DNA from 4 places in the Shinella sp. 838 genome. Region 2 is predicted to be linked to each of the others. Evidence: predicted binding sites of a transcription regulator. Region 2 holds the regulator's gene; each other region holds the start of a gene.
What was found. The regulator PhoB, encoded in region 2, activates phosphate uptake and scavenging genes when phosphate is short. The targets are predictions, from matches to a motif close to TGTCATNNANCTGTCAT.
Positions count from the first base shown of each region.

Region 1: P9A16_RS26130 (ceramide glucosyltransferase) is a predicted target of PhoB. The motif match lies at 2,855-2,871, and genes of this name have one in related genera.
Region 3: P9A16_RS09040 (esterase-like activity of phytase family protein) is a predicted target of PhoB. The motif match lies at 2,194-2,210, and genes of this name have one in related genera.
Region 4: P9A16_RS32335 (DUF47 domain-containing protein) is a predicted target of PhoB. The motif match lies at 2,327-2,343, and genes of this name have one in related genera.

Region 1 is NZ_JARSBQ010000011.1:113,338-118,213, reverse strand. It holds gene P9A16_RS26145 (serine/threonine protein kinase) at 1-1,062, shown strand, start outside; gene P9A16_RS26140 (GlxA family transcriptional regulator) at 1,064-2,023, opposite strand; gene P9A16_RS26135 (cysteine hydrolase family protein) at 2,125-2,670, shown strand; gene P9A16_RS26130 (ceramide glucosyltransferase) at 2,950-4,101, shown strand; gene P9A16_RS26125 (TetR/AcrR family transcriptional regulator) at 4,109-4,699, opposite strand; gene P9A16_RS26120 (MFS transporter) at 4,819-4,876, shown strand, end outside.
Region 2 is NZ_JARSBQ010000003.1:315,021-319,896, forward strand. It holds gene pstA (phosphate ABC transporter permease PstA) at 1-781, shown strand, start outside; gene pstB (phosphate ABC transporter ATP-binding protein PstB) at 795-1,610, shown strand; gene phoU (phosphate signaling complex protein PhoU) at 1,662-2,390, shown strand; gene phoB (phosphate regulon transcriptional regulator PhoB) at 2,409-3,092, shown strand; gene P9A16_RS13085 (GcrA family cell cycle regulator) at 3,231-3,767, opposite strand; gene P9A16_RS13090 (aspartate aminotransferase family protein) at 4,191-4,876, shown strand, end outside.
Region 3 is NZ_JARSBQ010000002.1:292,105-296,980, forward strand. It holds gene P9A16_RS09030 (Ppx/GppA family phosphatase) at 1-148, shown strand, start outside; gene P9A16_RS09035 (DUF922 domain-containing Zn-dependent protease) at 157-741, shown strand; gene P9A16_RS09040 (esterase-like activity of phytase family protein) at 786-2,144, opposite strand; gene P9A16_RS09045 (AraC family transcriptional regulator) at 2,252-3,142, opposite strand; gene P9A16_RS09050 (DUF2000 family protein) at 3,141-3,548, shown strand; gene rnd (ribonuclease D) at 3,652-4,797, opposite strand.
Region 4 is NZ_JARSBQ010000019.1:36,217-41,092, forward strand. It holds gene P9A16_RS32325 (hypothetical protein) at 1-578, shown strand, start outside; gene P9A16_RS32330 (inorganic phosphate transporter) at 651-1,658, opposite strand; gene P9A16_RS32335 (DUF47 domain-containing protein) at 1,658-2,302, opposite strand; gene P9A16_RS32340 (hypothetical protein) at 2,418-2,996, opposite strand; gene P9A16_RS32345 (TrkH family potassium uptake protein) at 3,077-4,531, opposite strand; gene ilvA (threonine ammonia-lyase) at 4,793-4,876, shown strand, end outside.

The DNA of each region.
Region 1 (4,876 bases), on a different contig from region 2:
GCCGCGCTTGGCGCGAAGATCGCCGTCGCACTCGATTCGCTGCACCGCCAGCACATCGTGCATCTCGACCTGAAACCTTCCAACGTCATGTTCCGCGAAACCGGCGAGGCGGTGCTGATCGACTACGGCCTTGCCCGCCACATCCACCTGCCCGACCTGATGGACGAGCAGTTCCGCCTGCCCTACGGCACCGCGCCCTATATGGCGCCCGAACAGGTACTCGGCACCCGCAGCGATTTTCGCAGCGACCTCTTCGCGCTCGGCGTCCTTCTCTACTTCTTTGCGACCGGCGAGCGTCCCTTCGGCGATCCGCAGCGCCTGAAGGGCCTGAAGCGCCGCCTCTGGCGCGACCCGCTGCCGCCGCGCGCCCGCAATGCCGCCATCCCGCCGGCCTTGCAGGAGGTCATCCTGCGTTGCCTGGAGGTCAACCCCGCCTGGCGCTATCCGAGCGCCGCCCAGCTCGCGCTCGACCTGCAGGACCTGTCCGCCGTCAAGCTGACGGCCCGGGCTGAGAAGATGACGCGCGACCCGTTCGGGATGGTGTTGCGCCGCCGCTTCAATCCGGTGCCCATAGAAACCGTCAGGCCGCAGACCGCCGAGGCGCAGCTCGCCAATGCGCCGATCGTCGCGGTGGCGATCGACCTTGCCGCCGGCACGCCCGATCTTGCCGACGCCATGCACAGGACCGTCGCCCGCATCATCGAGAACACGCCGGACGCCCGCATTGCCTGCATCAACGTCCTGAAGATCAACCGAATCGCCATCGACACGTCCCTCGACGAGGAGGGCCGCAACAAGCACGTGATGCGTCTCGTCGCATTGCGCACCTGGTCGACGGGCCTTGCCGTTCCCGGCGGCGGCATCACCTTCCACGTGCTGGAGGCCGTCTCGCCGGCCGACGCCATCCTCGACTATGCCCGCGAAAACCACGTCGATCACATCGTGATGGGCGCGCGCGCCGAATCGGCCATGCGCTCCATGCTCGGCAGCGTGTCCGGCGAAGTCGCCGCCCACGCCCCCTGCACCGTCACCGTCGTGCGCAACCGTGCCCGTCCCCGATAGGTCAGGAGCGGAACCGCTTGCGGTACTCACCCGGCGTCAGCCCGACGATGCGGGCGAAGACTTTCCGGAAGGCGCCGGGATCGTTGTAGCCGACGTCGAGCGCCACGCGGTCGACGGAGCGCGTGGTGAATTGCAGGTGCTCCTGCGCCTTCGCCACTCTCAGGCGCTGGCAATAATCCGTCGTCGTCAGCCCTGTCGCTCTTCGGAAGCGCCGCAGGAAGGTGCGCTCCTCCAGCCCGGCCTGCGCGGCGAGCAGGTCGAGGCCGATCTCGCGCGCCTCGCTTGCCTGCAGGAAATGCTGCACCTTCAGGATCGCCGCATCACCATGCAGCAGGCGCGGCGAGAAGGTGCTGTAGTAGCGCTGCTCGCGGCCCGGCGGATCGATGACGAACTGCCGGGCGATCTCCAGCATGACCGTCGGCCCGAGGAAACGGTCGATGAGTTTCAGCCCGAGATCGACCCAGGCCATCACGCCGCCGGCCGTGACGATGTCGCCGTCGTCGGCGAGCAGTCGGTCGGTATCGACGGTGACGTCGGGAAACCGCCGTTCGAACGTCTCGGCGATCACCCAGTTGGTGGTGATCGTCCTGCCGGCGAGAAGCCCCGTCTCGCCCAGAAGGAAGGCGCCCGCGCAGATCGAGGCGAGCTGGATGCCGCCTGCATGGCATTCGCGCAGCCAGGCGGCAAAGGGCGCCGCCTCCTCGCGCCGGATCGGATCGCCGAGCGCCGGGGGAAGCACGAGGACACAGGGGCGCGACCCGTCGCCGCTCCCTGCCTGCGCGTCCACCCGCACCGGCTTGCCGTCTTCCAGCCGCCAATGGCTGACGGTGAGCGCGGGCCCTGCCCGTCCCTTCTTGCGGCCGAGCTCCATCGCCGACTGGAAGAGGTCGGTCATGCCGAGCACGGCGGCCATCTGCACGCCGGGATAGAGAACCAGTCCGATCTCGGCGTCACGCACCATGTCACTTTCACCCCGGATTATGTCGGTCCCGCCAATGGCGAGAGATGGCAGGCCGGGGGCAGAATGTCCACATCATCCATCGCCTGCAAAAAGGAACCGCCATGAGCAAACGCGCCATCATCATCGTCGATCTACAGAAGGACTATCTTTCCTCCGGCAGCTTCGCGCTGACGGGCATCGATGCCGCCGCCGCCAATGCCGCGCGCGTCGTCGAGGCGGGGCGCGGCAAGGGTGACCGGATCATCCATGTCCACCACATCGCGAAGGACGCCGCCTCGCCGCTCTTCGCCCCGGGCACGGACGGCATCCAGCCGATCCCGGCCGTCGCGCCGCGGCAGGACGACACGGTCATCGTCAAGAACTATCCGAACTCCTTCCGGGAGACGGCGCTGCACCAGACCCTGCGGGACGGCGGCATCGAGGATGTGGTGGTCGTCGGCGCGATGAGCGACGTCTGCATCGACGCGACGGCGCGCGCCGCCGCCGATCTCGGCTACAACCTCACCGTCGTGCACGACGCCTGCGCCACGCGCGACAAGGCCTTCGGTGATTCGGTCGTCCCGGCTCCCCTGGTGCATGCCACCATCATGTCGGCGCTGGAGTTCGGCTACGGCAAGGTCACCACGACCGCCGATTTCCTGTCGTAACCCCCGGCAACCGCCGTCCTCGTCCCGGGCAAGAAGGTTGTCGCACAGGGAAGGAAGCCGTTGCCACATCTCCCTTCTCCCCACGGGGGAGAAGGGAAGAATGACAATGCCGCATACGGTCCGGCCCAGGCCGGGGCGGTCTGCGGAGCGGCGGGCACGGCGCCGCTGGAGCCATCGCACCGCCCGTCATTCCCCTGTCATGTGACGATGGTGTCTCTTCGCGCGTGAATGCACCCCGGCGGCCGCATCCTGATCCGGCGCCCAGCGGAGTACGCGTGAATGGATACGGCTCAGGCCCTGGCCCTTGCCTCGGGCGCCCTCGTCGCCACCAACCTCTTCAGCATCCTCATCGCCGGCAAGCGGCTGAAACCGACAGGCGAACTGCCGCCCGAGATCGACGAAAAACCGCCCGTCTCCATCGTCGTTCCCGTGCGCGGGATCGAGAACTTCTCCACGGAGACGCTGGACCGCGCCTTCCGCCTCACCTGGCCGGACTACGAGCTGCTGTTCTGCGTCGCCCATGGCAGCGATCCCGTCGTGCCGCTGATAGAGGCCGCCGCCGCGGCCTATCCGCATGTCGCCGCGCGCGTCCTCGTCGGCGACGATCGCGTCAGCGCCAATCCAAAACTCAACAACTGCGTCAAGGGCTGGCAGGCGGCGCGGCACGACTGGGTGGTGCTCGCCGATTCGAACGTCCTGATGCCGCCCGACTACATCCAGCACCTGATGGGCGGCTGGCGCAGCGATTCGGGCCTCGTCTGCTCGACGCCGCTCGGCTCGCGGCCGGAAGGGTTCTGGGCCGAGGTGGAATGCATGTTCCTCAACACCCAGCAGGCGCGCTGGCAATATGCCGGCGAGGCGCTCGGCCTCGGCTTTGCGCAGGGCAAGAGCATGCTGTGGTACAAGCCGATGCTCGATGCCAATGGCGGCATCCAGGCGCTGAACGCCGAGATCGCCGAGGACGCCGCCTCGACCAAGCTCGTCAGCCGGCTTGGCCTCAAGGTGCACCTCGTCTCCTCGCCCTTCGAGCAGCCGCTGGGGCGGCGCAGCGGACAGGAGGTCTGGTCGCGCCAGTGCCGCTGGTCGCGCCTGCGCCGGGTCACCTTCCCCGCCTTCTTCAGCCCGGAAATCCTGCTCGGCGCCGTCCCGCCGCTGCTTCTCGCGCTTGCCGCGGTGCTCGTCGGCGGCGCGCCGCTGCTGCCCGCCATGTCGCTTGTGCTCGCCGGCCTCTATCTGCCGGAGGCTGCCCTTGCGCGTTCCAAGGGCTGGCGGCTGTCACGCTGGTCCGTGCCGGCGATGATGGTGCGCGACGTCATGATGTCGGCCATCTGGCTGCGCGCCTGGATCGGCGGCGCCATCGACTGGCGCGGCAACACGATGACGATCGGCACGACGGCCTGCGAGCTGAAGGAAGCGCCGGCGGGGCCGTGAGCGACCCTCAGCCCTTGATCCGCAGCCCCTCGAGCAGCGTCCGGAACCCCTTGACCGCGCGCTTCGAGGTTTCCTCCGGATCGTCCGACTTGGCGATCCACAGCGCGGCATGGCTGCTCGCCCCGTTGATCAGCCGGGCGGCGGCCTCCGTGTCTATGTCCGCCATCACCCTGTCGGCCTTCAGTCGCTCGATGCTGCGGCTGAGGGCGGCGATGCAGCCGTTGTTGGTCGGCCATTGCGAGATGTCGCCGAGCACCGCCGGTCCGTCGCGGAACATGATGCGCTGGATTTCCGGCTCCAGCGCCATCTCGATATAGGCGACGCATTCCTCGACGAAGCCCTGCCAGCGGTTCGGCGCCTCGGCCGAGATCCGGTTGAGCCGGACCGACATTTCCGCATCGACCTGCTGGACCACTGCCTGCAGAAGTCCCTTCTTGTCACCGAAATGGTGGTAGAGTGCGCCGCGTGTCAGCCCCGCCCCCGCGGTGAAGTCGTCCATCGACGCAGCGGCGTAGCCCACCGTGCCGAACGCCTGGCGGCCGGCGGCGATCAGCTTTGCCCTTGTTTCGGCGATCATTTCCTCACGCGGCTTGCGCATGGCGCCTCCTCATTCACATACGCCGCGTATTTTATTTGACATACGCGTCGTATGCAACTATCTCTTCAACATACGCCGCGTATGTAAATATCGGAACCGCCCATTCCCAGGAGCAGGCCATGTCCAACCCCTACAAAGAAATTTTCAGCGTGCCGGGAACCAAGACGTTCTCCGCCG
Region 2 (4,876 bases):
CAAGCAGGTCGGCTGGATGAACACGCTCGCCGAAAGCGGCGCGCTCGCCAAACATTTCAACACCGGCCTCTTCACCAATGGCGCATCGAGCCGTCCGGAGGCTGCCGGCGTTGGTGTCGCAGCGATCGGCTCGCTCTACATGATGCTGATCGTGCTCGTGCTCTCCCTGCCGATCGGTGTCGCTGCCTCGATCTATCTGGAGGAGTTCGCTCCGAAGAACCGGTTCACGGACCTTATCGAGGTGAACATCAACAACCTCGCCGCCGTACCGTCCATCGTCTACGGTCTTCTCGGCCTTGCTGTCTTTGTCAACTTCGCGGGCTTCCCGCGCTCGGCGGCCCTCGTCGGCGGCCTGGTGCTGACCCTCATGACGCTGCCGACGATCATCATCGCGACCCGTGCCGCGCTGAAAGCCGTGCCGCCATCGATCCGCTCGGCTGCGCTTGGCCTCGGTGCCTCGAAGATGCAGACCGTGTTCCACCATGTCCTGCCGCTCGCGATGCCCGGCATCCTGACGGGCACGATCATCGGTCTTGCTCACGCACTCGGTGAAACTGCCCCGCTGCTTCTCATCGGCATGGTCGCCTTCGTCGCCGATGTTCCGGCAACGCCGATGGACCCTGCGACGGCGCTTCCGGTGCAGATCTACATGTGGGCCAACGAGGCGGAACGCGCCTTCGTCGAGCGCACCTCCGGAGCCATCATCGTGCTCCTCATCTTCCTCATCCTCATGAATGTTGGCGCCATCCTGTTGCGCCGCCGTTTCGAACGGCGCTGGTAGAAGGACCGGTCATATGAACATGATGTCAGAAGCAGCAGTCGAGAAAGCGCTGGACAAGAAAATGAACGACATTTCCTACAAGATGATCGGCAAGGACGTCTCGGTCTATTACGGCGAGAAGCGCGCCCTCTACGATGTGAACCTCAATGTTCGCGAAAACACGGTGACCGCCCTTATCGGCCCGTCGGGCTGCGGCAAGTCGACCTTCCTGCGCACGCTGAACCGCATGAACGACACGATCGACGGTTGCCGCGTCACCGGCCGCATCACGCTCGATACGGACGATATCTACGATCCGAACATCGACGTCGTGGAGCTGCGTGCCCGCGTCGGCATGGTCTTCCAGAAGCCGAACCCGTTCCCGAAGTCGATCTACGAGAATGTCGCTTATGGCCCGCGTATCCACGGTCTCGCCAAGGGGAAGGCCGATATGGACGCCATCGTCGAGCAGAGCCTTCAGAAGGCCGGCCTGTGGAACGAGGTGAAGGATCGCCTGCATGAAGGCGGCACGGGCCTTTCCGGCGGCCAGCAGCAGCGCCTGTGCATCGCCCGCGCCGTCGCCGTCAGCCCGGAAGTCATCCTCATGGACGAGCCCTGCTCGGCGCTCGACCCGATCGCGACCGCCAAGGTCGAGGAACTGATCCATGAACTGCGCGCGAACTTCACCATCGTCATCGTGACGCACTCGATGCAGCAGGCGGCCCGCGTCTCGCAGCGCACCGCCATGTTCCACCTCGGCAACCTCGTCGAGGAGAACGACACCGACAAGATGTTCACCAACCCGGATGACCAGCGCACGCAGGACTACATCATGGGCCGCTTCGGCTGACGCCTTCGTCGCCGAGCATCCCTGGAACCCGAGCGCATTAAGGACTGAGCCATGTCATCGAGCCACATCGTCTCCATCTACGACGAAGAACTGAAATACCTGTCCCGCCGCATCTCCGAAATGGGCGGCACCGCCGAGCAGATGGTCGCCGATTCCGTCCGCGCCCTCGTCACGACCGACGCGGCGCTGGCCCAGAAGGTGATCTCCGAGGACGTCATCCTCGATACGGCAGAGCGCCAGATCAACGACAAGGCGATCGTCACCATCGCCAAGCGCCAGCCGATGGCGGCGGACCTGCGCGAAATCATGGGCGCGATCCGTATCGCGGCCGAACTGGAGCGCGTCGGCGATCTCGGAAAGAACACCGCCAAGCGCGTCATCGCCGTCCAGAGCTCGGGCATGCCCCGCAAGCTCGCCCGCGGCCTGGAGCATCTTGCCGAGCTCGCGCTGATGCAGCTCAAGGAAGTGCTCGACGTCTATGCCACCCGCTCAATCGAGAAGGCCAAGGCGATCCGCGAGCGCGACGACGAGATCGACGCGATCTATACCTCGCTGTTCCGCGAACTCCTGACCTACATGATGGAAGACCCGCGCAACATCACGCCCTGCACGCATCTCCTGTTCTGCGCCAAGAACATCGAGCGCATCGGCGACCACGCGACCAACATCGCCGAAACCATCTACTACATGGCAACAGGCTCGCAGCCGGAAGGTGAGCGTCCGAAGGACGATACCTCGACCTCCGTCGTCGCGGCCGATGTCGCCGACGCGTCCGAGTAAAGAGCAAGGTTCAACTCCATGGTGCCCAGAATTGCCGTCGTGGAAGACGAGGAGGCCCTGAGCGTTCTCCTCCGTTACAATCTGGAAGCGGAAGGTTTCGAGGTCGATACGATCCTGAACGGTGACGAGGCCGAGATGCGCTTGCAGGAGCGCATGCCGGATCTCCTCATCCTCGACTGGATGCTTCCGGGCGTTTCCGGCATCGAGCTGTGCCGACGCCTGCGCCAGCGCCCGGAAACCGAACGCCTGCCGATCATCATGCTGACGGCGCGCGGCGAGGAGAGCGAGCGCGTGCGCGGGCTTGCCACCGGTGCGGACGACTATGTCGTCAAGCCCTTCTCGACGCCGGAACTGGTTGCCCGCGTGCGGGCGATGCTGCGCCGTGCCAAGCCCGAGGTTGTCTCGACGGTGCTGCGCTGCGGCGACATCGAGCTCGACCGCGAGACGCACCGCGTCCATCGTCGCACCCGCGAGGTCCGCCTTGGCCCGACGGAGTTCCGCCTTCTGGAGTTCCTGATGACCTCGCCCGGCCGCGTCTTCTCACGCTCGCAGCTTCTCGACGGGGTCTGGGGCCATGACATTTATGTCGACGAGCGCACCGTCGACGTGCATGTCGGGCGCCTACGGAAGGCGCTCAACTTCGCCAACATGCAGGACGTCATCCGCACGGTCCGCGGCGCCGGCTATTCGCTGGAAACCTGAGCGAACGGAATTCCTCCCAAGGACGGAAATGGGCCCTCAAGGGCCTGTTTGCGTTTTGGGGGAATAGCAGAGGCACCACCATCTCAAACGAAAACGGACCCTCTCGGGTCCGCATCGCATTTTCTGCCGTGGTAGATGTTATCGCATCCGGCGGCGCTCGGCCGAGGGCTGGTAGGCGAGGCGCTGGTGGTAGGTGCAGTAGGGCGAATTGTCGGGGGACTCGTTGCCGCAGAAGTGGAAGTCGTCGTTGAGCGGGTCTCCGATCGGCCACTTGCAGGTGCGCTCGGTGAGCTGGGTCAGCTCGAGACGACGCGACATCGGTACGACCACGTTGTTGCGGTTGGCCGGAACCGGAAGGGTCTCTGCCTGCATTTCGAAATCGGCGTCGATCTCTTCCTTGACAATGGCGTTGCCGGCCGGACGGGCGACCGGGCGGGCGGCGACGGGACGGGCAGCGAAGTTCGACGGACGCGGCGTCGCCGGAGCCGGACGCTTGGCGCGTGTCGCGGTCTGGGTGCCGCCGGCCTTGGCGCGACCGGGCAGATTCAGCCGGTGCACCTTGCCGATGACGGCATTGCGGCTGACGCCGCCGAGCTGCGCCGCGATCTGGCTCGCGCTCAGGCCCTCGCTCCAGAGCTTCTTGAGTTTCTCGACGCGCTCGTCTGTCCAGTTCATGTTTTTGTCTCCGCTCGGCGTTCAGGATGCGGGAATCCCTCGTCGTGCTCCGGACGGGTCCGGAACCTGAACGCCCTAACTCTCTTGCTGACTAGTTCCGCCGCATGCAGTCTAGTAATTGGTCTTTAACCTAGAGACCGGTGGACTCTGTGACAAGAGTCGCCGGAATCCGGGCGAATCGATTTCGGAGTTTTCCCCAACTTGCTGGTCGGGTGTGACTCGATAGAGACACCTTCCATGCGCGTCGCGAATCCTCACCTTGCGGGATGTTCAGCGCCATTTCGGGTGCGATTTTGTTGACATCCCAATATGAAATGCTGATAGTGCGGCATGCCGCCGAAAGGCGGCTTTTGGTTTTTCTGAGGCTTGGAAAAGTCAAGCTGCATTTCTGTTTTTCCGCATCTCTTTTCGGAGGGTCCACGCATGGCCGATGTCGCGCCGCTCTATGAAACCTACATGCGTGCGCCGCTCCGGTTCACGCGCGGGGAGGGCGTGTGGCTGACCACCGAAGATGGCGAGCGATATCTCGATTTTGCCGCCGGTGTTGCCGTCAACTCGCTCGGCCATGCGCATCCTCATCTCGTCGCCGCGCTGAAGGAGCAGGCCGACAAGGTCTGGCACCTGTCGAACCTCTATGAGGTTCCGGGCCAGGAAAGCCTTGGCAGCCGGCTGACGCAGGCCACGTTCGCCGACAAGGTGTTCTTCACCAATTCAGGTGCAGAGGCGCTGGAATGTGCGATCAAGACCGCCCGGCGCTACCATTTTGCCAAGGGCCATCCCGGCAAGTACCACATCATCACCTTCGAGGGTGCCTTCCACGGGCGCACGATCGCGACGATCGCCGCCGGCGGTCAGGAAAAATACATCGAGGGCTTCGGCCCCAAGGCGCCGGGCTTTCTCAAGGTCCCCTTCGGCGACATCACGGCCGTCAAGGACGCGATCACCGAGGAAACGGCCGGTATCCTGATCGAGCCGGTGCAGGGCGAGGGCGGGCTGCGCCCGGTGTCGAAGGAGTTCATGCAGGAACTGCGCCAGCTCTGTGACGAATACGGCCTGCTGCTCATCCTCGATGAGGTGCAGACCGGCGTCGGTCGCACGGGGCGGCTCTT
Region 3 (4,876 bases), on a different contig from region 2:
TTCCATCCGCAAGTCGAGCGCGCCGGATACCGACCTCGAATTCGTCGTGCCCGCCGATTTTTCCGAGCTTGCCGGCGAACGGCTCGACGGCCGCCTCCAGCAGCTTGCCAAGCTGACGGGCAGGAAGCTCGCCTTCCGGTTCCTGTGAGGCCTGCGATGAGAGCCCTGACCCTTCTTTCAGCCCTGTTCTTTGCCGCAAGCGCGGCTGCGCAGGAATGGCAGGCGGTCGAGCGCGTCGAGCCCTACAGCGTCGCGGGTTCGACGGGGCTCGAGATCTACCAGTCGATCGGCGCGCGCGGCCCGAAGCTCGGCGTTGCCCGCGTCATCGCCCATACCGGCTTCAAGCTTACCTGGACGCGCAAGTACGAGCGCCAGGGCAATGCCTGCACCATCACGGTCAACAAGCCGAAGCTTATTATCACCTATACGCTGCCCAAGCTGAAGACGAAGCTCTCCGAGCCGCTGAAGAGCCGCTGGGATACTTTCATTGCCGGCGTGACCGCCCATGAGAAGGTGCATGGGGATTTCATCAGGGACATGGTGAAGGAGATCGAGGCGGCGAGTGTCGGCATGACGGTCGAAAACGATCCCAATTGCCAGAAGATCCGCCCGCAGCTTCAGGCAAAGCTCGGCGAACTCTCCCAGGCCCAGCGCACCCGCAGCCGCGACTTCGACCAGGTCGAACTCAACGACGGTGGCAACGTCCACCAGCTCATCCTGCAACTGGTCGATCCGCGCTAGACATCAAGGGGAGCAGCGGCGCCCGGAGGCGCCGCCGCAGATGTTCACTCGGCCTTCAGCAGGTCGCCCGCTTCGATGAGCACGAACTCGTTGTCGTCGGCCTTGTCGAGGGCGCGGCCGGCGGAGAAGGGCAGGTTGTTGTCGTTGCCGACGATGATGTGGGTCTCGTCGATGCGGTCGACATTCTCGATCGTCAGGAACGGCATGTCGTAGAAGCCTTCGCCGCCGCCCTGGCGCTTCCTGTTGTCGGGGTCGGCGATCTTCAGGAGGTCGATATAGCCGATCTTGCGCACGGCCTTGCCGGCATTCTCGTCGGTCATGGCGATCTTGTAGATGCGCTTGACCTTCGAGGCGGTGGCAAAGCAGCCGGGCTTGGGGTCCTTGGCGTCGGCGCAGGCCTTGTCCGCAGTGCCGACGCCGTTGTCGCGTTCGATCACCAGCGCGGTCGTTTCGTCCAGCATGTTGAAGTCGCCGATCGCCTCGCCGCCCTCGGCGAGCGGATAGAGCCAGCTGCGGCCCGTCCACGCCCGGGAGGCGACGTCGAGCTCGATGATGCGCAGCGCAGGCCGTCCGTCTGCCTGCTCGACGCTCTCGCTGTCCACCCAGATCGGGCCTTCCAGGAGGCCGTAGAGCTTCGTGCCGTCCTTGGAGAGCGCCAGGCCCTCATAGCCGCCGGAACGCTTCAGGTTGAAGGCCGGCATCTTCTTGGTGGGATCGGCCTGCACGGCGAGCGTTGCATTGTCCGGCGAGGTGACCGGCTTGCCGTCCACTTCGGTGGCGATCACGTCAGTGAGCTTGCCGTCGAGGTCGAATTTCAGGATGTAGGGGCCGAATTCCTCGCCGACCCAGAAGCCGTCGGCAACCGGCTGGATGGATTCGACGTCGAAGTCGCCGCCAGTCAGATAGCGCTTTTCCGCGCCTTCCATGACGATCGGGAACGGCGCTTTTTTATCCGGGTCCGAGAGGAAGACGGTCTTGACCGGCTCCATCGTGCCCTTGTCCCAGTCGAAGCGCACATTGTGCAGCATCAGCATGGCGTCGGTGGAGTTCAGCTTGTTGCCGAAACCGTTGTCGGAAAGCGTCCAGAACGAGCCGTCCTCCATGGCCTTGATGCCGGAGAAACCCTGCATCGGCTGGCCGTCGAAGGGCAGCGACAGGCCGGTCTCGCGCACGCCGTCCTTGCCCATGACGGTGTCGAGCGCCTCGGTGCGCTTGCGGTCGGCGGTGGTGAACTTGCCCGAGGTCTTCAGATAGGTGGCGGCATCGGCCGGGGCGGCGATGATCGTGTTGGCCGGCAGGATCGCATGGGCCTTCAGCGTGGCCGGAAATTCCTTGTCGCTGGCCCCGGCGGCGGTTGCCATCAGGAGTGCGAGCGCGGCGGTCGAAAAAAGATGTCTGGTCATGAATATCCCCATCGGGTTGGCAAAACGAGGCCGTTGATAGGGGGCGCACATGACTGCTGCTTGACAGTTGCTTGTCGCTTTCGTGACGGTCCGGGGGATTTCTGGGATCAGATAGCGAGCGCCGCAAAGCGGCCGGGCGTCATGCCGAGCGCCTTCTTGAAGTGGCGGTTGAGATGCGCCTGGTCGGCAAAGCCGCTGGCAAAGGCGGCTTCGGCGATGCTTTCCCCCGCAGCGATCAGGGTTTTTGCCCGCTCCAGCCGGCGCATGACGAGATAACGGTGCGGGCTGGTGCCGAGCAGCTGGCGGAACTGCCGGGACAGCGCGAAGCGGTCCAGTCCGGTCACCTGTTCGAGCTCCCCGGAGTTCACCTGCCGGGAAAGGTTTTCCCTGAGGAAATCGCAGGCCCGGCGCACCTCCGGATGGGCGAGCCGGCCCATCTTCGCCTGCGGCGCGCCGGCATGGTCGAGCAGAAGGCCGGCGATTTCTCCCAGCAGCTCGTCGAGCTTCAGCGGTTCGATTGCCGCATCCATGCTGCCGATGGCGTCCAGCAGCAGGCCCGCCAGCTTCGGATCGTCAATGACGGGCGCGGCGACGAAGGGCAGCGTACGCCCGCGTGCGGCGGTCGCAGGCAGGAAACGCTCCGGCGGGATGTAGATCATGCGGTAGGTGAGGCCGTCCTCGGTGGCCGCGCCCCCGTCATGCATCTCGTCGGGATGCAGCACGATCACGTTGCCGGGCGGACTGAAGCGGGCCTCGCCGCGGTAGGAGAAGGTCTGGACGCCGGCCATGGTGACGCCGAGCGCATAGGTGTCGTGCCGGTGCGGCTCGAAGCCCTTGCCGTGGAAGCGCGCCTCGATGCGTTCGATGCCGGCGAGTTCCGGCGCCACGAGGATGCGGTCCCTTTCCGTGCACGAACGTTCAAGCGGGCCTTCGACCGCGCCTGCTATCGCATTGGCCGCGGAATGGTCCGCAGCCTCTTCCCGGGAGTATACCTGCATGTTCGATACCAAGTTCGCCATTGTCCTGCGCGAGGACCTGGAGGTCTGGCAGAAGCTGAACGTGACCGCCTTCCTGTCCGGCGGCGTCATCGGCCGGAAACCGGAGCTGATCGGCGAAGCTTATCGCGATGCGGCCGGCAATGTCTACAATGCGCTGAGCGTGCAGCCGGTCATCGTGTTGTCGGGGGACGGAACGACGCTGTCGAAGATCCATGCCCGGGCGCTGGAACGCGACGTCCCGGCCTCCGTCTATATCGAGGAAATGTTTGCGACCGGCCACGACGCCGCCAACCGCGCCGTCTTTTCAGAATTTGGGCCCGCCGACGCCAAGGTCGTCGGCATCGCGGTGCACGCCGACAAGAAGACGGTCGACCGCATCACCAAGGGAGCGAAGCTGCACGCCTGACTGGGGCATTTCCGGCGAACTCCGGTTCACCGGAAATGTCCTGGATTCTTGTTTTTACCGCATTGTCCGACGCCGAAGCGATCTCGCTTCGGCTGGAAATGCGCTAAAGCGCGACCGCCTCGATCTTCTTGTCGACGAAGCGCAGTGCCACCTTGCCGGTGATGAGGTTGAGGGCTGTTTCGCCGAAGAGCTCGCGGCGCCAGCCGGAGAGGGCGGCGACCTCGGCCTTCTCGCCGTCGACGGCGATCTTTTCCAGATCGTCGCTGTTGGCGATGATCTTGGCGGCGACGCCTTCCTTCTCCGAGACGATCTTCAGGAGCACCTTCAGCATTTCGCTGGCCGCGGCAGCCCCCTCCGGCACGTGGGCCTGTCGGGGCAGGCGCGGCAGGTCGGTCTTCGGAATGGCGAGCGCCTCGTTGATGGCCTCCAGCAGGGCGGCACCCGATTGCGAGCGCTCCCAGCCCTTGGGAATGGTGCGCAGGCGCGCCAGCGCCTCGGCATCGGCCGGCTGCTGCTGGGCGATCTCGTAGATCGTGTCGTCCTTCAGGATGCGCGACCGCGGCACGTTGCGGCCGCGCGCCTCGCGCTCGCGCCAGGCGGCGACCTTCTGCAGCACGGCCAGCTCGATCGGCTTCTTGACGCGCATCTTCAGCCGCTTCCAGGCGTCGTCCGGATGCAGGTCGTAGGTCTCGCGCGATTCCAGGACCGCCATTTCCTCGGTCAGCCACAGCGAGCGGCCGGCGGCCTCCAGCTTCTCCTTGAGCGCGAGATAGACGTCGCGCAGGTGCGTCACGTCGGCCAGCGCATATTCGAGCTGCTTTTCGGTGAGCGGCCGGCGGCTCCAGTCGGTGAAGCGCGAGGACTTGTCGATATGCACGCTTTTGATCTTCTGGACGAGCTGGTCGTAGGACACGCTGTCGCCGAAGCCGCAGACCATGGCGGCAACCTGCGTGTCGAAGATCGGGTGCGGAATGAGGTCGCCGCGGTTGACGATGATCTCGATGTCCTGCCGGGCGGCATGGAACACCTTCAGCACCGCCGGGTTCGCCATCAGGGCGAAGAAGGGGGCGAGGTCGAGACCCTTGGCCAGCGGATCGACGATCACCTCGATCTCGGGTCCCGCCAGCTGGATCAGGCAGAGTTCCGGCCAGAAGGTGGTTTCCCGCAGGAACTCCGTGTCGATGGTCAGATACTCGGACCGGGCGAGTGTCTCACAGGCTTCGGCAAGGGCTGCGGTGGTCTCGATGATCTGCATAGCGGCTCGGGCGGACTTTCTCGTTCTTGGATCGGGCAGCTTTAGACGTTCCACGGTTTTGCCACAATCGAAA
Region 4 (4,876 bases), on a different contig from region 2:
CGCTGGCCTATTCCACTGCGCAGACGAAGGCCGGCTTTACCATCAAGGGCACCTATACCGACAGCTTCAACACCAAGATGAACTACAGCCTCAACCTCGAGAAGGATGGGGATTTCAGCAAGTTCAAGCTGGTCTATGCACTCGGTACCGAGAAGATGACCATCACCTCGACGAAGGTTTCCGGCGACGTGGTGACGTTCAAGGCGGTGGACGGCGACGGCGACGTGATCGGCACGGCCAAGCTGAACCTCAAGTCCTATGGCGATTACTACGACAAGAGCGACAAGTACTTCTTCGAATCGGCCAAGACCGCCGAGCTCTTCGCCAAGCTCCAGCTCAAGTTCACCGGCGTGAAGAAGGCTGGCGAACCGGCGGACGAGGATCACGGCGGCGGCGATGCCTTCGTGTTCAAGAAGGCGGCGGCAGCCGGCAACGATCACGCCGATGCGGGTTTTGCCACCCGGCCTTTTGCCATCGATGACGCTTCGGCGACGTCGGGTTCCGACGATTTCGATTTTACGGCGCCCGACTTCGGGCAGCCGGTCCATGCGCTCAAGCACGCGCCGGATCTCTTCTGATCCGGATTTGAAACGGCAGGAACAGGAACGGCGGAAGCGGCAACGCTTCCGCCGTTTTCGTTTGGAGCGGCCTCAGCCGGTGATCGCGTCGATCGTGAGGTAGAAGAGGGCGGAGATCGCAGCGGCCGACGGCAGTGTGACGATCCAGGCGATGACGATGTTGCCGGCAATGCCCCAGCGCACCGCGGTGACGCGGCGGGCGGCGCCGACACCGATGATCGCGCCGGTGATCGTGTGTGTCGTCGAGACCGGGATGCCGAGCCAGGTGGCGGCGAAAAGGGTGATCGCGCCACCGGTTTCCGCGCAGAAACCCTGCATCGGGTTGAGGCGGGTGATCTTGGAGCCCATCGTGTGCACGATGCGCCAGCCGCCCATCAGCGTGCCGAGCGCCATGGCGGCCTGGCAGGTGATGACCACCCAGAAAGGCACATGGAACTCGCTGCCGAGATACCCCTGCGAGAAGAGCAGCACGGCGATGATGCCCATGGTCTTCTGCGCGTCGTTGCCGCCGTGGCCGAGCGAATAGAGCGAGGCCGAGATGAACTGCATGACGCGGAAGGTGCGGTCGACGGCGAACGGCGTCTGGCGCACGAAGAGCCAGGAGACCGCGAGCACGAGGATGAGGGCGAGGAGGAAGCCGATGGCGGGCGACAGGAAGATGGCGCTCGCCGTCTTGATGAGGCCGCTCCACACGACGGCGTCGAAGCCGGTCTTGGCAAGACCCGCGCCCACCAGGCCCCCGATGAGGGCGTGCGAGGAGGAGGAGGGGATGCCGAAGATCCAGGTGACGACGTTCCAGATGATCGCGCCCATCAGCGCCGCGAAGATGACGAGCGGGCTGACGATGCCGGGATCGATGATGCCCTTGCCCAGCGTTTCGGCGACATGCAGGCCGAAGAACAGGAAGGCGATGAAGTTGAAGAAGGCCGCCCACATGACGGCATATTGCGGACGCAGCACGCGCGTCGAGACGATCGTGGCGATGGAATTCGCCGCATCGTGCAGGCCGTTCAGGAAGTCGAACAGCAGTGCGATGCCGACGAGGCCGACGAGCAGCGGGAAGGCGAGGGTGGCGTCCATCAGACGTTCTCGATCACGATACCGCTGATTTCATTGGCGACGTCCTCGAAGCGGTCGACGACCTTTTCGAGCTCGCCGTAGATCTCGCTGCCGATGATATAGGCCATCGGATCGGTCTTGCCGTATTGCTTGAAGAGGTCTTTCAGCCCTTGGTCGTGCAACTCGTCCGAGCGGCCCTCGACGCGGGTGACTTCCTCGGCGATCGCGCTGAGGCGGCCGGCATGCACGCCCACCTTGTCGAGCAGCGGAATGGCCTCGGCGACGAGATGGGCAGCCTTGACGACGGCTTCGCCCATTTCCTGCATGCCGGGCTGGAAGCTCGTCTGCTCGTAGAGGCGGATGGTCTTGACCGTCTTGTGCATCATGTCGATGGCATCGTCCATTGACTGGATCAGGTCCTTGATGTCGCCGCGGTCGAACGGCGTGATGAAGCTGCGGCGCACGGCAAGCAGCACTTCGCGCGTGATGTCGTCGGCCTTGTCTTCCAGTTCGACGATGCGGTTGCAGTGTTTTTCCATGTCCGGCCCGCCGGCCAGGAGCAACTGGAGGGCTTCGGCAGCGCCGACGACGGTGCGGGAATGCTGCTCGAAGAGGTCGAAGAAACGGTCCTCGCGCGGCATGAGTTTGCGAAACAGCGAAAGCATGGGTGCCCCTTACGTGGCTGGGGTTGTCATGCCGCTGTCATAATTGACCGCCAACCCGCTGGAAAGCGCGGATTCCGGCTTGTCACAATTCTCTGCGTGCCTGTGGAAAAGTCGGTCAGGGAACGATCTTGAACGGCTGCTCGCTGATCGCCACGGCACCGCTTGCAGCATCGCGGAAGCGATAGCGCAGCACATAGTCGCCCACCGGCGGGCCGCTGAGATTGAGCGTCAGCTTGGCGAAGACCTCCTGGTTGCGCACGCTGCCCTTGAAGTCGAAGGAGCCGAAGGCCTTCTGCTCGGCAAGCACCGTACCCTTCGGGTCGAGCAGTTCCAGGTCGACGGTGAAGTGCGATTCGAGCAGGCCCCCGTCGCCCGGCCGCCAGGTGAGGCCGACCGGCTCGACATAGGAGATCAGCGCCTCGCCGACCTTGAAGCTCGCCTCAGGCCGAACAGCATACATGCCGTAGCCTTCCGGGGCGGCCGAAACGAAGACGGCTTTGCCGATCGAGAAGGGCAGCGTGGCGGCAAAGGCGCCGAAGGCATCGCGGATCGTATTGTGCGCACCGACCGTGTCGCCGGCAGCCGCCTGCTCCTCGGCCTTCCTGGCCGCATCCGTAAGGGGGCCGGCAAGGGCGAGCGTGGGCGCGAGCGCGGCGACAAAGGTCATGCGCAACAGGGACTTCGACACGAACATTCCGTCTTCCTCCGGGCGGTTGGCGGCAGGATGCGAAGAAGCATGGCAACAGTCAAGAACGCCGCGCGGCTCGTCCGCAATCAGCTCTTCCAGAAGAGCGGGGTGAGGATGACCAGCACGGTCAGGATTTCGAGGCGGCCGAGCAGCATCAGCAGGGAGAGCACGTAGAGCGCCGAATCATGGAACCCGGCGAATGTGCCGGCCGGCCCGATCGCCTGCGTCACCCCCGGACCGACATTCGACAGCGAGGTCGCGGCGGCCGAGATCGCCGTCAGCACGTCGTAGCCCATCAGGGCGAGCAGGATCGCGCCGACGGCCGAGATCGCGACATAGGTGATGAAGAACAGGAAGACGCTGCGCTGGAAGTCGGCATCGACGGTCATCGATCCGTAGCGCACGGCGTGGATGCCATTCGGATAGATCAGGCGGTAGAGGCCGGTGCGGATGAAGTTGAAGAGGATGATCAGACGGTAGGCCTTCAGCCCCCCGGAGGTCGAGCCCGAACAGCCGCCCATGAAGGTGGCGACGAAGGCGAGCGCCACGATGAAATGGCCCCATTGCGTATAGTCGTCGCTCGAAAAGCCTGTCGTCGACAGGATGGAGGCAACGGTGAAGAAGGAATGGGCGAGCGCCTCGTGGAAACTGACACCGTTTTCGAGCCGCTGGAACACGCTCGCCGCAATGGAGAAGAGCACGAGATAGCCGAGGAAGACGCGGATCTGCGGGTCGCGCCATGCATCGAGCCGCCCGCGCACGACGAAGAGGATCAAAACGGAGAAGGGCAGGCTGGACAGCGTCATGAAGAAGGTGGCGGCCCACAGCAGTGGCAGGCTCTTGTAGTAACCGAAGGAGGCGTCATGCGTCGAAAGCCCGCCGGTCGCCACCGTCGACATGGCATGGTTCAGTGCATCGAACCGGTTCATGCCGAGTGCGGCATAGACGACGGCACAGAGCAGGGTGATGCCGACATAGAGGGCGAGGAAGGCGCGGGTGTAGCTTGCGATTCGGGCGAAGGGCTTGTCCGCCGTATCCGAGGATTCCAACTTGAAGAAGGACATGCCGCCGACGCGCAGATAGGGCATGATGAACAGGCCGAGCGCCAGGATGCCCACGCCGCCGAGCCAGTGCAGCAGCGAGCGCCACATCAGAACGCCCGGCGGCGCGTTGTCGAGGCCGGTAATGACGGTGGAGCCGGTCGTGCTGATCGCCGAGACCGACTCGAAGAAGGCCTGCGCGAAGGTGAGGTTCAGCGAGGAGAGCCAGAGCGGAATGGCGCCGATGATGCTGCCGGACAGCCAGAGCATGTTGACGACGAGAAAGCCCATACGCTTGTTGAAGGGCGGCGGGCCGGACCGGGTGGCCGCGGCCGTTGCCAGCGACAGGCCGCCGGTCATGAAGGCGGAGAGGAAGAACACCTCCGAATCGGGATGGCCGTAATAGACGTCGATGAAGGCCGGGATCAGCATCGCGACGGAAAGATAGATCCCGCTGATTGCTGCGATATTGATGGCTGATCGGAAGATGGTGGCGTTCAAGTTCTGGTCTCGAAGAGGCCATGCTGGCCAGGGCGGGTGGTAACCGTCGCGTCGATATGCCATAGCCTTTGCATCGTCCAAACTCAAGGATGGCGCCCCGGCGCGGCGCCATTCCGGTTCGGGCAGGTTCTGTCGCGCGGCTCTCGCGGCCGCGGGGCATCGGAAAGGTTTGAAGAATGATCGGCTTTGCCTGCCTCTGTCCTTTTCCGAAGGCAAGAAACGCAGTTTTTTGAACCCAATCTATCGAACACGGACCAGAGCATGACACCCGACGTCGACACGGCCATGGAGGCCCTGCGCGGCCTCTTTCTCGAAACGCCGCTTCAACTGAACGAACATCTCTCC